DNA from 4 places in the Paenibacillus sp. YYML68 genome. Region 1 is predicted to be linked to each of the others. Evidence: riboswitches for the same ligand, from Rfam matches in the RefSeq annotation. Region 1 holds a riboswitch; each other region holds the start of a gene.
The links. A riboswitch is a leader RNA that binds a small molecule or an ion and turns the genes downstream of it on or off. The one in region 1 is predicted to bind cyclic di-AMP.
Positions count from the first base shown of each region.

Region 2: it holds a riboswitch for cyclic di-AMP, as region 1 does, so the genes downstream of both, PAE68_RS02825 (3D domain-containing protein) here and PAE68_RS04710 (stalk domain-containing protein) in region 1, are expected to answer to the same signal.
Region 3: it holds a riboswitch for cyclic di-AMP, as region 1 does, so the genes downstream of both, PAE68_RS02590 (C40 family peptidase) here and PAE68_RS04710 (stalk domain-containing protein) in region 1, are expected to answer to the same signal.
Region 4: it holds a riboswitch for cyclic di-AMP, as region 1 does, so the genes downstream of both, PAE68_RS18220 (TrkH family potassium uptake protein) here and PAE68_RS04710 (stalk domain-containing protein) in region 1, are expected to answer to the same signal.

Region 1 covers NZ_BQYI01000001.1:1,037,724-1,041,949, reverse strand. The annotation lists gene PAE68_RS04715 (potassium/proton antiporter) at 1-992, opposite strand, end outside; cyclic di-AMP (ydaO/yuaA leader) riboswitch at 1,187-1,360, shown strand; gene PAE68_RS04710 (stalk domain-containing protein) at 1,364-2,191, shown strand; gene PAE68_RS04705 (zinc-dependent alcohol dehydrogenase) at 2,263-3,399, opposite strand; gene PAE68_RS04700 (thiamine pyrophosphate-binding protein) at 3,706-4,226, shown strand, end outside.
Region 2 covers NZ_BQYI01000001.1:639,721-643,946, forward strand. The annotation lists gene PAE68_RS02815 (HD domain-containing protein) at 1-394, shown strand, start outside; gene PAE68_RS02820 (TatD family hydrolase) at 431-1,219, shown strand; cyclic di-AMP (ydaO/yuaA leader) riboswitch at 1,438-1,611, shown strand; gene PAE68_RS02825 (3D domain-containing protein) at 1,937-3,028, shown strand; gene rnmV (ribonuclease M5) at 3,145-3,705, shown strand; gene rsmA (16S rRNA (adenine(1518)-N(6)/adenine(1519)-N(6))-dimethyltransferase RsmA) at 3,702-4,226, shown strand, end outside.
Region 3 covers NZ_BQYI01000001.1:595,179-599,404, forward strand. The annotation lists gene PAE68_RS02585 (cryptochrome/photolyase family protein) at 1-681, opposite strand, end outside; gene PAE68_RS02590 (C40 family peptidase) at 859-1,335, opposite strand; cyclic di-AMP (ydaO/yuaA leader) riboswitch at 1,341-1,476, opposite strand; gene PAE68_RS02595 (YceI family protein) at 1,956-2,651, shown strand; gene PAE68_RS02600 (hypothetical protein) at 2,812-3,621, opposite strand; gene PAE68_RS02605 (M1 family metallopeptidase) at 3,633-4,226, opposite strand, start outside.
Region 4 covers NZ_BQYI01000001.1:4,096,098-4,100,323, reverse strand. The annotation lists gene uvrC (excinuclease ABC subunit UvrC) at 1-550, shown strand, start outside; gene PAE68_RS18225 (CPBP family intramembrane glutamic endopeptidase) at 480-2,147, opposite strand; cyclic di-AMP (ydaO/yuaA leader) riboswitch at 2,404-2,550, shown strand; gene PAE68_RS18220 (TrkH family potassium uptake protein) at 2,624-3,976, shown strand; gene PAE68_RS18215 (potassium channel family protein) at 3,989-4,226, shown strand, end outside.

The sequences.
Region 1 (4,226 bases):
GAGATGAACGTGATCTCCTTGAGGCTGAATTTCGTGAAGATCATACTTGCGAACACGCCGATTGGCCTTGCTACGAACATCAGTAGAATCGATAAGCCTAACCCTTGCCAGATGACGGAGAGCAGCTGATTCGGGAACACGAGCAGCCCCAGTAATATGAACATCAGAATCTGCATCATCCAAGCGAAGCCTTCGTTAAACCGGAAGATCGAGTGCCGATACGTAAGATCCGAGTTGCCGACGAGAACAGCCATCACGTAGACGGCTAGTAAGCCGCTTCCTTGGAGCATCGCTGTTCCGCTGTAGGTCAGAACGGCAAGCGCCATCGACAGCACCGGGTACAACCCTGACGAGTCGAGATTAATTTTGTTAATCATCCATACAGATAACTTACCTAAGAGTACACCCATCACAAGTCCTAAGCCCATCTGCCACACGAAGCCCCAGATGAGCGACATCAAGCTGGCATCCGGGTACTGAATCAATTCGATCAGCGAGATGGTCAAGAAGATCGCCATCGGGTCATTCGTTCCCGACTCGGCCTCCAGCGTCGCCGTCAGCTTCGGACGAATGTTCTTGTTCCCGAGGACAGCGAATATTGCCGCGGCATCGGTGGACCCGACGATTGCACCGAAGAGCAGCCCTTCCAGCCAAGACAATCCAAGTATGTACTTGGCAAGCACGCCGATAATGACGGTCGTAATCAACACGCCCACTGTCGCTAGCGTAGCTGAGGGACCGATCACCTGCTTCACATTGCTCCATTTCGTCTGAAGTCCGCCTTCGAACAAAATGACGATCAACGCCACAATTCCGAACAATTGCGTCAGGTAGGCGCTGTCATAGTAAATAAACTTACTCAGCACCATGCCCACTGCAATAAAGAACACAAGAGACGGCACGCCGAGCCGAGATGAGAACTTCGTGGTGATGACGCCCACAATTAATAATGTAGAGAAAAGTAAGATCGAGCTATCGACTGTAAATGGCACCCCTGGACCTCCTCACCGCACCTGTTGAGCGAAATATGCTGCTAATCCATCACGAGCTTCCGCGGATCTGCTTCTATATATTGTACCATTACAGGTAAAGGTAGGCACGTCTTTCAGCATAAACGGGCATAATCATTTCCATTTTCAACCCATGGATATTTTTGCGTATTGCTTCATAAGGAACGCTTATGATAAATTCATTTAAGCCGAATCGCACAGGCTTCTTCATGCTGCTCGTACGGGGGACTCTTTACTTGGGGTGAATGGCAGTTGACATGCGCTTGAATCTTCCTTGCGCACAAGACGGCCTAGGGAAATCCTCTTCCCGAACCCGACAACTAACCTCGGAGGCTTATATAGGAGGGATACAATTGCATACTTCTGTGAAAAAAATGCTGCTCGCAGCTTTATTGGTGCTGCCTGCTGCTCTATATTCACCATCTGGCACCTATGCAGCAGTACAGACGGATATTAAAGTACAGATCAACGACAAGCTCGTTCAATTCCAGGACGCCAAGCCTGTTGTCGTCGACAATTCGAAGCTGCAGGTGCCAGCACGTACAATTGTGGACGAGCTCGGCTATAGCCTTGAATGGCAAATGGACGGTCAACAAATAACCGTCACCATTCAGAACGAAGAGACAAGCTTGACGCTGACAACCGGCGAGAAGGTCATCTCTGTCAACGAGCAGACCACCGAAGTCGAGAGTGCGCCGCGCCTCGTCGACGGACGCGTCTATGTCCCTTTCCGACTCATCTCCGACACCTTCGGAGCGACGACGCAATGGGATGCGACGAACCGAATCGCGATTCTTGGCACAGACGGACGCTATTACGCTCCGGCGTGGTACCGACCACTAATCAATAACCGCACGTTTACGAAGGTAATCAAAGCTAAGGCGTCCGCTTACACCGCTACTCCATTAGAGAACGGCGGTTATGCAGCGCTTGATTATATGGGTAACACGTTGAGTCTAGGCACCGTCGCTGTCGATCCGTCTGTCATTCCGCTCGGCAGTCAAGTATATATCGAAGGCTATACGCATGAAGGGCTACCGGTCGGCGGCATGTTCGGTACAGCTACCGATACCGGTGGTGCGATTAAGGGCAACAAGGTCGACATCTTCGTCCCACAGTCCAGAGATCAAGCTTGGCGCTTCGGCATTCAAGATGTGAAGGTTTACGTATTAGCTCCTTAAACTTGTTAAGTGAAGTGAAGCAGATTAGCTGATAACAGCTAGCCTGCTTTTTTAGCTAGACCAGGTACCTATCACGGCTTCAATACAACCTTAATACATCCATCCTTCTTCCCGTCAAAAAGCTCATACATCCGCGGCGCATCCGACAAGCTCGCCCGATGTGTAATAATGTCCGTCGGGTCCAGCTTGTTCGTCGTGATAAGCTCATACAAGTGCGGCATGTAGTGAATGACCGGAGCTTGGCCCATCTTCAATACGATGTTGCGTGCGAACAAGTCTCCTAGCGGAAACGCATTATACCGCAGCCCATATACGCCGATGAGCTGGATCGTACCGGTCTTCCTCACAGCCTGCGACGCAATTTGGATCGCTCCCATCGAACCGCCTTGAAGCATGAGCGCTGTCTCGATCTTCTCCACCAACGTCATCTTCCCATCCATCCCGACACAATCGATCACGACCTCGGCGCCGCCGCCTGTTAGCTCCTTCAGGTAGCTTCCGATGTTCGCTTCCTTCTCGAAGTTAACAATCTCAACCCCGTTCACGCGCTTCGCATGCTCCAGCCGATAGTTGATGTAATCGACCGCGATGACGCGCTTCGCCCCCTTCATCCAAGCGAACTTCTGTGTCAGCAGACCGACAGGACCACAGCCGAGCACAATAACCGTATCCCCCGGCTTGACGCCTGCGTTATCCACTCCCCAGTAGGCGGTCGGAATAATGTCAGAGAGGAACAGCAGCTTCTCATCCTCAAGCTCACAGCTCTCTGGAACCTTGAACGGCACGAAGTTGCCATATGGCACTCTTAAGTATTCAGCCTGCCCCCCAGCATAGCCACCGAACGTATCCGAATAACCGAAGTACGCACCGACCTCTCCGTTCGGATTCGCATTATCGCATTGACTCTCCTGCTGATGCTGGCAGTAGAAGCATTGGCCGCACGCAATATTGAACGGAATAATGACCCGATCACCTTTTTTCACATGGGTAACATCAGGTCCGACTTCCTCCACAATGCCCATCGGCTCATGGCCTATAACGAAGTTCTTGGGCATATTGGGAACCATCCCGTGATACAGGTGCAGGTCAGAGCCGCATATGGCCGTGCTCGTCAGTCTAATGATTAGGTCATCGCGCTTCTCGATCATCGGGTCCTGTACGTCCTTGACCATTATTTTTTGAATCCCTTGATACGTAACGGCTTTCATGTCAGGCTCCTTCTTGTTTTTGCGTGTAATATGCCACCCGACTAGCCGTTGTATTCAGATACAGGATATAGAAGCAATAACACCTTAATATTTCCAATGTATACATATATAAGCCGAACGATGCACGACTACAACAATATCTTATATGGATTCGACAAAACATATAAACTTATTCGACATACTCCTGAAGTATAATATAGACGTAGTGCTGAAATACCATTTATCTAGGCGGGGGAACTTCATATTTTGTCGGTTCATCGCGAATCCCCAAGATGCATATGTACGACCACCAAGGAGGAATGTAAAGTGAAGAAGAAAGTGTCCGCTTTATTAGCAGAGCATTTCAATCGTTGGGGAATTACACATGTGTTCGGCGTACCGGGTAAAGCGGTATGTCCGTTGTTGTTCGAGCTCGAAAACGAAAATGTGACCTTCGTCCTCAGCCGACATGAAGCTGGTGCAGGTTATCAGGCTTCCGGCTATGCACTCACACACCAATCACTGGGTGTAGCTGTAGGCACGACTGGTCCAGGCGGTACGAACCTACTCACAGCAGCCGCGCAGGCCAAAGCATATCATCTGCCGGTTCTATTCATTACGGGTCATCAGCCCATTGAAGCTACAGGCAAAGCCCAAGGGCAAGATTCGAGCCAATTCGGTACGGACCTGACACGAATGTTCGAGCCTGTGACCTTGTTCAGCGCACGTATAGAGCGTAAGGAGCAACTTATGCTATACTTAAGGCACGCGATTGAGCAGGCTATGACTGGCAAGCGAGGACCTGTTCATCTCTCAATCCCTTACGATGTCTATATGGAAGAGGTCGA
Region 2 (4,226 bases), 400 kb from region 1:
CATTCTCTCCGAGCTGTGCTCCAGATTTCTGGAGCGGCGGCTGTTCAAGTATACAACGCTTGAAGTGATGGATGTGCCGATGCTGGAACGGCTGAGAGATACATTCCGCAGCATCGGTCTTGACCCGCATTATTACCTCGAGGTTGATTTCCCATCCGACCAGTCGTATGATGTGTATCGACCGGGGGAGCAAGACGAGAAGCTGCCTATTCTGTTGCTAGATGCAGCTGACAGACTGACTGAAATTTCCCATAAATCTGAAATTGTTCGCTCCATCAGCGGTATTCAGATGGGGAAGTATCACTTATATTACCCGCAAGACCTTCTCTTGAAGCATGCGTCCCGATTGGATGAGGCCACGCGTCGTCTGCTCGGTCTTGTCGAAGATCAATAGCTACATATATGAAATGGAATAGGGGTTGTATTAAAGATGCTGATCGACACTCATGCTCATCTGAATGCGGAGCAATTCGATGAAGACCGACAAGAAGTGATCGCGCGTGCACAACAGAATGGAATTCGTCGAATTATCAATGTCGGATTCAATCGAGAGACGATTCCGACTTCGCTGGCGCTTGCGGAGCAGTACGATTTCATCTACTCGACGGTCGGCTGGCATCCGACCGATGCGATCAATATGAAGGATGGCGATCTGGAATGGCTCGAGTCGCTGTGCGCACACGAGAAGGTCGTAGCGATCGGCGAGATTGGACTCGATTATTACTGGGATACGTCGCCCAAGGATGTTCAGGACCGCGTGTTCCGGGAGCAGATTCGGCTTGCCCGCAAGGTGAAGCTGCCGATTGTTATCCATAATCGTGACGCACATCATGACGTCGTCGAGACGCTCCGTGAGGAGAAGGCTTCAGAGGTCGGTGGCGTCATGCACTGCTTCTCTGGCAGCTGGGAGACGGCGAAGCAGTGTCTGGATCTCAATTTTTATATTTCGTTCGGAGGGCCAGTCACCTTCAAGAATGCGAAGCAGCCCAAGGAGGTGCTGGAGAAGGTGCCTCTGGATCGTCTGCTGATCGAGACGGATGCTCCATACTTAGCCCCACATCCGTATCGTGGAAAGCGGAATGAATCGTCCTATGTTCGGCTCATTGCAGAGACTGCGGCAGAGATTAAAGGGCTTTCATTGGAGGAGCTTGCGGAGATCACAACTCGTAATGCCACTAAGTTATTTAACCTCAAAACGAGTGAAATGACTCAAAAATGAGGGTATGAGGACGACTGTTTTTTATCACGAAACAAGAGAATGCGAGATAATGAGCAATAATCGAAGGCTTGAGCGAGAAATAGGTGTGTTGGTTGCGATTTCAATTCGAAATTTGGTCCAAATTGAACGAAAATGATTCTTTTTCGGCGTGTTTGTATACTTTACAATTAAACCCCTCGCATCGTAAACTCAGTATTAACTTCATACGATTTACCAAGCTTCCAATATCGCTGAGTTTCCGAAAGGGAAACGGGGGAACCGCAGCTTCAAGCCGAATCGGGCTGGGCTGTAACAATTGGGGTGAATCTCGGACGCCTTCAAGAGGTCCGGGTAGGGCGACTCTCAAGTCCGAATCCGTCAGCTAACCTCGTAAGCGTTTAGAGAGAGGTAACGCATTGTCGTGCGCTTTATTTTCATTTGGATCAAATGAGTATAAAAGTCACGGGAAGGTTCCTCTTCTCCGCTGACTTTTTTTGTGCTGTCCTCCATGGGAGGCGGCGCGGGCATGCTCATAAGTGATCCTTCCAAAGCGGGGGTGAACGAGGCAGGCAAGTCGGCTCTGATGTCAGTAGCAAACGTTGGTAATGACAGTCATAACAATTTACCAAGTCGCGTCAGATCTTATCATGCATAACACTCGATGGCGAGGCTTTAAGGAGGACGGAACAAGTGGGAGCTGGATCACTAGAGCAACCCCATGAAAGACGATCATCCAGCATGACCTTCGCACTGCGATGGGCGCATGAAAACTTGCGTATGATTACGATAATTGCACTACTTTCATTCGCTATGGCTTTCATGTTCTTGATGATGTTGCACGGTACCGCGATTAAGCGCGTATCGGTCGTTGTAGACGGACAGGAGCTTATGTTCCAAACCCGGCAAGGGGAGCTGCAACGAATACTGGATGAGCAAGGCATAACGGTCAGTGAGCACGATCGATTATCGCATTCGCTGGATGCGGCGATTCAATCGGGCGATCGGATTACGATTACACGCACGACACCTGTACAGCTTACAGCTGACGGAGAGACCCGAACGATCTACACAGCGGGTACAACGGTGGAAGAGGCGCTAGCGGACTTGAACGTAACGCTCGGTGAGCACGATAAGGTAATGCCGGCGAAGGATGCGGAGCTTACGGCGAACGCAGCGGTTCAGGTCGTGCGCGTAACGAAGGAGCTCGGCGAGGTCGAGGAGAAGGTCGCATTCGACATCGTTAAGAAGAACGAGCCCAAGCTGCTCAAGGGCAAGGAACAGGTCGTACAGGAAGGTCAGGAAGGCATCGTTATTAAGCAGCTGGAGAAAGTATATGAGGACGGCGTGCTCGTCTCCGAGCAGGTTGTCGAAGAGAAGGTTCAGCAGGAAAGCAAGCAGCGGATCGTCGCGGTCGGAACGAAAAATCCGGTCGTTGCTTTGTCAAGCTCCTCGCCCAATGTGGATGAGGTGATGAAGAATGGCATCAACTTCGGTTATAAGCAAGTGATTAAGAACTTTACCTTAACCGGTTATTCAGCCGGACCCGCGTCGACTGGCAAGGATGTCAATCATCCGCAGTACGGCGTAACTTCATCAGGTGCGAAAGTGACAGAAGGTCGTACCATTGCAGTAGACCCTAAAGTAATTCCGATCGGCTGGTGGGTATATATCGAAGGCCTCGGCTTCCGCCGTGCGGAGGATACGGGCAGTGCCGTGAAAGGAAACAAGATCGACGTTTATTTCGACAGTCATAACTATGCCAGCCGCTTCGGTACGAAGAGTGGCTACACGGTATACATTATCGGCCCGAAGAAGCCGTCGGCGAATTAGGAGCTTGCAATTGGGCAAGACTAGATTCATTATAGATATAAAGTCAGCAGGTGAAGAAGAGGTGCCTCAGGCGGCCTCTTCTTTTGCTTGTTTATGCAGAAAGGAAGCAAGACGTGATGATCAAGGAGCTAATTGTAGTGGAGGGCAAGGACGATACGACGGCGATCAAGCGGGCAGTAGAGGCCGATACGATCGAAACGGGCGGCTCGGCCATTAATGACGCCGTGATTCGGCGCATACGGCTTGCACAGGAGCGTCGGGGAGTGATCGTGTTCACGGACCCGGACCATGCGGGCGAGCGCATTCGCAAAATTATCGCCAAGGCGGTGCCGGGCGTGAAGCACGCGTTCCTGACACAGAGCGAGGCGACCAGCAAGGGCGATATCGGCGTCGAGAATGCCTCGGTCGAGTCCATTCGAGAGGCGCTGTCGAAGGTGCGTACGGATACGCAGGCGAGCGAGTCGCTAATCGAATGGGAGGATCTGATGGATGCCGGTCTCATCGTACATCCGCAGGCGGCCTCTAGACGCCTGCTCGTAGGCAATAAGCTAGGTATTGGCTATTGCAACGGCAAGCAGTTCTATAATCGGTGCCGGATGTTCCAGATTACGCGTGAGGAATTCGAAGCGGCGGCGCGTGATCTGTACGATGCGGACCAGGAGGGGGCGGCACAATGAATCGTGAGGACATACAACCGGCAACAGCCCAAGGCGAGGTCTTGGACATCGCCTCACCGAAGCGGACGAAGGAGCTGCTGCAGAGGCATGATCTGACGCTGAAGAAGAGTCTGGGTCAGAACTTCCTGATTGATCCTAATATATTGAACAAAATCGTCGGTGCGGCCGACCTCGACCCGTCGAAGGGCGCATTCGAGATCGGGCCGGGCATCGGCGCCTTAACGCAGCAGCTGGCAAAGCGGGCGGCGAAGGTCGTCGCGGTCGAGATCGACCAGCGGCTGCTGCCGCTGCTAGAGGAGACGCTTGCGCCTTATCCGCACGCTCAGGTCGTCCATGGCGATGTGCTGGATGTCGATCTGCATGCTTTGTTCCGCGAGCATTTCAACGGGCTGGAGAAGGTGAGCGTAGTGGCGAACCTGCCGTATTACGTCACAACGCCGATTCTGATGAAGCTGCTGGAGGAGCGTCTGCCGCTCGAGAACATCGTCGTCATGATTCAGAAGGAGGTCGCCGAGCGGATG
Region 3 (4,226 bases), 440 kb from region 1:
CGCGGGCGCTGACGCAGCCGCGCCCGCAAGCGCAGGCCGCGCCTCCGCTGAGGCGGCGCGGCTGTGCACAGGCGGCCCGCCCTCGGCGAGGGCCGCGGCCAGCTCGGCTGGCGGCGCATAGCGCTCCGCCAGCCCGTCCGCGAGCGCGACCGTCGCGAGGTCGCGCACCGTCACGTGCGACGCGGGGCGCACCCGCTCGCTCACATATTCACGCCATCGCTTGTAGAATGGCGTGTACACCTTGTACGGCTGCTGGCGGCCGGACCAGCGCGCGAACTCACGGACGTCGGCGAGGCTCGCCTCCTCGAAGGCGGTGACCCGCACGCCGCGAGCCTCCGCCGCGGCGCGCAGCTCACGGTCGCGCTTCAGCGCATAGGGCGAGACGTCCTCGTGCAGCACGAGCTCGTCGATGTCCGGATGCGCGGCCAAGAGCCCCTGGAGCACGGCGCTCGGCTCGCCGTGCAGCACATGCAGCTGCGCACCGGCCTCGCGATACAGACGCGTAAGCCTTGCGGCGTGCTGCAGGAAGTTGACGCCGCTGTGCTCGGCGCTACGGCCGTTGCGCAGCAGCAACGGATCGAGTATGAGCACATGCAGTGAAGGCTGTGCGGCGGCACGTATATAATCGAACGCGGGCAAGTCGTCGATGCGCAAGTCTTTGCGGTGAATGAATAGCAGCATGAGGCCGTGCTCCTTTCTTAGGACGTCCGCGAGTCCGCTAGACGAAAGAAAGCTCCGGACGCTGGAGCTGCCCTGTCCTCGCACAAGGCGAAGGAACGGGGGCAAGTCCAAGTCAGAGCTTTCGAGATCATACGAAATTCAAGTGTGCTTCATAGCATCGCGACAGAACGAGCCGGCTTATTGGGTCGCTGGGTCCGTCATGAGCTGTGTGTACTGCTCCTCCGACAGAATGCGGCGAGCGGTCACATAGCGCTTCACGTAGTAGCTGTCCGACAGCTTCGTGATGACGACACCCTCATTCGTAGCGGAGTGATAGAACTTACCGTCGCCTACATAGACACCGACATGCGAGATGCCGCGGCCGTCTGTGTTGAAGAAGACGAGGTCGCCAGGACGCAAGTCGTTCTTATCGACGTGTGTGCCGAGCTGGGCTTGGCTCTTGGAGGAATGCGGCAGCTGAATGTTGAACTTGGCGAACACCCACGAGGTGTAGCCCGAGCAATCGAAGCCCTTCGTCGTCGTACCAGCCCACTTATAAGGAGAGCCCAGTCCGTCGTTAACCGCTGCGCTTAGCGGAGTTTCCGCCCATGCGCTTCCAACCGAAATCGTGCAAAACATAACTGCTGAGCATACAAAACCGACAAGCTTCTTCACTAAGAAGTTTCCCCTTCCGGTGCCTACGAGGTTAGCTTGAGGGTTCGGTTGAAGGTTCCCTATGATCACTGTCAAGCGAGATCAATTCACCCAAGATGGTTCCCCCGTTTTCTGCGTACAGAAATTCGGCAAAGTTTTCTAGTTAGTTTGTTGCAAGTACATGTATTCGAGCTTCGTTGTCGAAATCCTGCCGGTGTCACAAAACCGTCACATCTTAAGTGCATAAATGTGAAACCTGCCTACTTAGGTACTAGGACATGCGCCTAGAGACTCCCAATTGATACAGTCCACTTGTCGTTTTCCTGTATTTGACATCGAAACGTAGTTTCAATACAATCTGTAGTGTGAGGTATTCATCTATGAAAATACATCATTTCAAAGTTTACGAGAAAGGCTTGAACCGCTTCTTCGGCTCACTGGAGGCGAAGGTGCTCGAAATCTTATAGAAGGCGGCTTAGCCGTTGTCGATTCGCGAGGCACAGACGTGTCTCGAGTACCAGAACGAGTCATTGATTTTCAACACGGTGATGAGGGTGATGAACCGGCGGGCTGATTTTATACTACACCTCGTAGTGTGAATGATACATATCATACCTATATTAATGGAGGGAATTGGAATCATGAAACATGTGAAGCTGCTCGTATCCGCCAGTGTTCTATCTGTTGCTCTTGCGGGAGGCTATCTTGCCTTCGATTCTTACACCGGCAATAAAGTGGAGATCAAGGAGGTCATCTCGGCTGCGGCTTCGGCTTCCGCCAAGTCGAGCTCCGGTCAGCAGCTCACGAATGAGGCGATGAGTGGCATGTGGAACGTCGCTCCATCGTCTGAGGTGTACTTTTCCGTCACGACGTCGAAGTCTACCGTAAACTTTGTTGCGAAGGAAGTCGTAGGCAGCTGGACACTGGACGCGGCAGAGCCTGCGAAGTCCACGGCGGAGGGCTCGATTGCGATGAAGTCGATCAACTCGGGCAATGCGGATCGCGATGATCATGTTCGGGCTAAGGATTACTTCGATGTCGCTTCGTTCCCGAACGCCGTCTTCAAGGCGAAGTCGTTCAGCGGCTTGCCGCAGAGCTGGACGGAAGGCGAGAAGGTCAGCTTTCAGATGGTGGGGACACTGAGCGTGAAGGGGATCGAGAAGGAGGTAACGTTCAACAGCGATGCGCTTGTTGAGAACGGTCAGCTGAAGCTGGAGGGCAAGACGGTTGTGACGTTCGCGGATTTCGGATTGAAGAATCCTCACAACGTGCTGATGGAGACGCAGAACAACATTGATGTACAGCTGCGGCTTGTGCTGGAGAAGGCCGGGAGCTAAGCGTTCGTTCTAGCGAAGGACCAGTCTGTCATCGGGTAGTCTCTAGCTGGGCGTGGACGAGCCTCACGTCACGAAGAAGGGCTGTTCGGGAGGAAGCCGGTTATCGGCTTGCCCGAACAGCCCTTCGTTTATGTCGAGCCAGGCGCGACGGTGAAGCTACTTACGCCTTCTCCTGCCACAGCGCATATTGGACTCCGATAGCCCATACCTCGAAGAACGCTTGAGCGAGACGGAATGCCTGAATGCCTAGCAGGGCGATGAAGCCGGCCCAGATGAAGGCCGAGGTCATCGCGGTCGCCGTCACGAGCAGCGCCAGAGTGAGGACCGCGAGCGCCGTGATCGCGATGACGGGCAGGTAGCGGATGCAGAATACGATCGAGTAGAGCACGGAACGATCGCTTGCTTTTCCAATCTGGAGATACATGGTCATCAGCTTGATCAGCAGGGCGTATAGCATGTAGCCGGCGACGTATGGCAGCAACGCAACGCCTAGGCTCGTATAGGAGCTATGGGTGTCGAATTCCCGTGCTGCGAGCGGCAGCAGCCATACAAGCGGCAACAAGGTTGCTGTCAGCTGGACGATATAATAGAAGAAGTACGGCAGCGTCAGCTTGCGGATGCCCGCCACGAATCGGTAGCCTGCATTCAGGTCCCCGCGATGCATCGAGTAGTAGACGGCGGCGTTCAGCACCGGGTGGAGCACGAGTCGAAGCGCCAGCAAGGCGATCGCCCAGCCCGCAAGCGGCTCCAGCACGTCGGTCTTCATCAGCTGGAATTGTCCCTCGATCCAGAACAGCTTGACGGCTGTACCGGACAGCTCGGACGGATATCGGTGCAAGAGAGGGAGGACGACGGATTGAATGAGCTTATAGATGACGATGCTCCAGATCAGCTGATAGACGAATAACGCGAACACGGCGAAGGGCTGATTCCACGCGAGCGACATGCCTGATTTAAGACGATTCCACATTCATCCTCACCTCACCATACGACCCAGCCGATTAAGGTCTCGATTAATTTGACGGCCCCTAGATTCCAGCGAACGGCCAGCTTGTTGTCGACATCTGTCTTCATGAAATTGTTAATCCGCTTGTTCTCCAGCACCATCGTATATTGCGGGTCGATGCTCGCCCACTCGAGCGGTGCGGTGTGCGTCAGCTTGAAGATAACCTCGCTTTCGGTGCCGTTCCATGTCTTGTCCGTATGCGTACCGTCGGTAAAATGGAAGCGGACTGGCACCGTCGTGACCGTCGCCCCTAGCCGCCGCAGCTTCACGGCGCTGTCGTACAGCGTCGCTCCGCTCTCGGTCCGCTTGCTCGTCTGGATGCCGGCGACCTCGAAGTCGCTCATAAGCCCGCCGTATACATATTGGTCGAAGAAGTCGTTCCAGCTCGTCTTCGTCACGTCCTCGACGACTTGGCGGAAGTCCTCGGAGGCAGGGTGCTTGAACTTCCAGCGCTGGAAGTAGGTGCGCATGATGCGGTTCATCGTATCAGGACCGACCTCAGCCTCCATCGCCTGCAGCACGAGCTTCGCTCGGGTGTAGACGTTCTCGGCGTAATGCTGGTGCCCCTT
Region 4 (4,226 bases), 3.1 Mb from region 1:
GCGCGTATTGAAGGAAGGGCTCAAGCTGCCTGACCTAATCGTCATTGACGGCGGGCGTGGGCACCTGTCGGCGGCGATCGACGTGCTGCACAACGAGCTCGGGCTGTACGCCGTTCCGGTGTGCGGACTCGTGAAGGATGCCAAGCATAAGACGGCACAGCTGCTGCTCGGCGATCCTGCGGAGGTCGTGCCGCTGCCGCGCGACAGCCAAGAGTTCTACCTGCTGCAGCGTATTCAGGACGAGGTGCACCGGTTCGCCATTACGTTCCACCGCGAGACGCGGGCGAAGTCGATGACGGTGTCGGCGCTCGATGCGATCGAGGGCGTCGGCGAGAAGCGGCGCAAGGCGTTGCTGAAGCACTTCGGCTCGCTGCGCAAAATTAAAGAGGCTTCAGTCGAAGACTTCAAGCCTCTTGGAATCGGTGAGAAGCTCGCCCGTCACATTCTGGCGTCGCTGAACGGTGAGGGCGAGTCGGATGCTACGGAAGACGAGGCTCTAGAGGAGGCTCCATCGCACGTGGAGGCTGCTCCCCTGGAGGCCGACGCTTGAGCCTCGAATGAATCTTATAGATGATCCAGCCGGCGGCTGCAGGGACGAAGAAGTAGACGATCCCTGCAGCCGCTTCGCGTTCGTCGCCGCTGTAGACGAGCGACAGCCCCATCAGGATGCTGTCCATCGTCGCATGCGCGAAGACGGCCGTCAGGAAGCCGTAGCGCAGGAATACATAGCCGAAGATGACGCCGATGACCGACACCTCGATCAGCCGCGTATAGACCGGGTAGATCGGATACTGCGTATGGCTCATTGCCCATAGGATGCTCGGCAGCAGCACCGCAACGAACGGGCTGCGCGTCAGCTTGAGCAGGAGCGTCACGCCCAGCAGTCGGTATACGGCCTCCTCAGAGATCGCAGCTGACCAGGCGAGCAGCGGGAACAGCTCGGGAATGCGCATATTGTAGACGGAGCTGCCAGGGTCAGAAACTGCCCATATATCGAAGCTGTACGAGCCTGCGAAGAAGAGCGCCTGCTGCACGCCAAGGATGAACAGGCCGATGATATAACCATCCTTCATCGCGAGGTACACTTGGCCGCCGAACTGTTCGTCTCTCCATGCCGGCAGCGGCTCCACTTCGGTATCCAGACACAGCTTCCGTCCGGCAAGCAGCGCGAAGTAGGTCGATAGCGCCATCAGCGTTACATAGATGTTCATGATCCACAGGTACAGCAACGCGTTCGGCTCGGATGGCCCCGTATTGTGCATCGTGCGGAACGAAGGCAGCATGTTGAAGTTGTTCATCACATAGATGCCGAGGAAGACTAGGGTGAGCATCAAGCCGCGTGAGAACGTGATGTGCCGTCTGTGCCGAATAACGAGGATGAGAGCAGTCAAGGACAGCAACAGCGACCCGAGCAGGCTGATCTGTGTCATTCGTCCGGAGCGCTCGTCCTGCGCCTCCTGCCACGTCAGGAAGCTATCAGGAGGCGGGAACGCCGGGCGGAACGAGGTGATGCGGCCGTTCTCGTAGCCGAGGTGCAGCTCAAGCGGAGCCTCGCCGACGACAATCGAACGGCTGACGTAGACGAGCCCGTAGTCCTCAGATGGTCGGCCGCTGTCCTGTAGCGTGAAGGCGGCTGGGTCATAGCCCATATCTCGCAGCGCCTTCTCGCCTGCAGCCGCAGGTGAAGCCTCTGAGGCGGCAGGCAGTGCGCCTGACTTCGCAGCAGCGTCCTTCCACGCGCTATAGCTGAATATGTGCTTCGTCGTGTAATTGACCCCAACATAATAATTGCGCGACAGTGCGTCGTCCGTTATTTCAACCTCGAAGTAATCGATCGGGAACTGCTCGCCGTACTTCTTCTCATATTCCTCCTCGAGGCCAGCATGCTGCAGGTAGCCGCTGCGTACAGTGTGCGACTGGAACAGCGTCTCCACCTTGGCCGTGTCAGACAGCTCGAAGCGCTGACGAATGAAGTCTGAGGCAAGCACAGCCGCCTCCTGCTTCGAGATGGCCGGTGTCTGCACAGCATTCTCGGGAGCACGGTCCTCCGGCTCCAGCAGCGGAGACAGGTAGGCAAGCCCGATATATAAGATGATTCCGAGCACGGCGAGCAGCAGCGGGGGACGGGCTTGTAATTTGGCAGGCATAGTCGCACTCCTTGTCCTTATTTTGTTCATCGACCTATTGTATTCGGCTATAACTTTTTCCATGCTTCCCCTATAGAGTCATGATAACATGAGCAAGCGCAGGTAAAAACAAGCAAAGTGACGCGCCGACCAGATAGGAGCGCTTACATCTGTCGTATTATTGCGAATTACCTCTCTTTTCGTTCTAAAATGGCTTTGTACTTCGTTCGAAACCGCCGTATAATTCATCTCATATGAATTTGCAGCAGCTGCCTAATTAAATATTGAGCCGAATTTCCAATGGAAAACGGGGGAACCACTAATGATGGGGTGAATTTTGTGCCAGCCACGCAGCTGCGCACAGATAGGGTGCCTGTACATCCGAATCCGACAGCTAACCTCGTAGGCTTTTGTTACAGGAACCTTGTACGCACGGCACCGGGTTTCGTTCCCTGTGTCTTTTTTGCTGTTCCATTATGAATCCGAAGAGGTGCCGGATGAAGCTTCAAGCCAAAAAAATAGAGCTCACCCCTCCGCAAATCTTGGTGCTGGGGTTCGCGGCGATCATTCTGCTCGGTGCGACGCTGCTTACGCTGCCGATCGCCGCAAGCTCAGGGGACGGCACGCCGTTCCTGGATGCGTTCTTCACCGCAACGTCGGCAACGTGCGTAACTGGCCTCGTCGTCGTCGACACAGGTCAGCATTGGTCGCTGTTCGGTAAAATCGTGATCGTGCTGCTCATTCAAGTCGGCGGACTCGGCTTCATGACGATGTCGACGCTGTTCGCCTTCGTGCTGAGGAAGCGCATCTCGCTCAAAGAACGGCTCATTCTGCAAGAGGCGATGAATCAGGGCAGCATGGAAGGCATCGTTCGGCTTATACGCAAGGTTATTATCTATTCCTTAACGATTGAGCTCACGGCGGCGGTCGTCTTCACCTTGAGATGGTCAATGGACATGGAGCCGCTGCAGGCGCTCGGCTTCGGACTATTTCACGCGATCTCGTTCTTCAACAATGCGGGCTTCGATCTATTTGGACTTGTGACAGGTCCATTCGCCAGCATTACCGCTTACGCGGACGATTATGTGATCAATATCGTCTCCATCTGTCTCATCATACTTGGCGGACTCGGCTTCGTCGTCTTATCCGATCTGCTCGATTACCGACGGCTGCGCAGATTGTCGCTGCATTCCAAGGTCGTGCTAACGGCAAGCGGCGTGCTGATCGCGGTGGGAGCTGTCGTCATCTTCATCTTCGAGTTCACGAATGCGAGGACGCTCGGTGCGCTCGATTGGGATGGTAAGCTATTAGCGTCGATCTTCCAATCCGTTACCCCCCGCACCGCAGGCGCCAATACATTAGACATTGCGGCGATGCGTCAGGCGACCCAATTTTTCATCATATTCCTCATGTTCATCGGAGCTTCACCCGGCTCGACGGGTGGTGGCATTAAGACGACGACGTTCACAACGTTGGTCGGGGCGATTATTGCGATGGTGCGAGGCAAGGAGGACATCGTCTTCTTCCATAACCGTCTCGGCAAGGATCGATTGCTGAAGGCGATTACGATCACGATGATTGCCTTGTTCGTCGTCATCTTCGTGACGATGGTGCTGTCGACGACTGAGGATCGTCACTTCCTGATGATCCTGTTCGAGGTGACGTCCGCATTCGGCACAGTCGGCTTATCGATGGGGCTGACGCCTATGCTGAGCGATGTCGGCAAGGTGATGATCGCACTCACGATGTTCATCGGCCGTCTTGGTCCCTTGACGCTCGCCTATGCGCTCGGACCGAAGGCGGAGAAGGAATTGTATCGATACCCGGAAGGGAAAATAACGATCGGATAGGGGATATCAGCGATGAAACGCAGTCAATACGCCGTCATCGGACTGGGGCGCTTCGGCTCCAGTCTTGCCAAGGAGCTCATCAAGCTAGGCTACCAGGTGCTCGGCATCGATAAGGACGAGGAGGCCGTCGAGGAGATGAGCAGTGTGCTCACTCACGTCGTCGCGGCTGATTCCACAGATGAGGATGTGATTCGATCGCTAGGCCTGCGTAACTTCGACAGTGTGGTCGTGGCGATCGGCGACGATATAC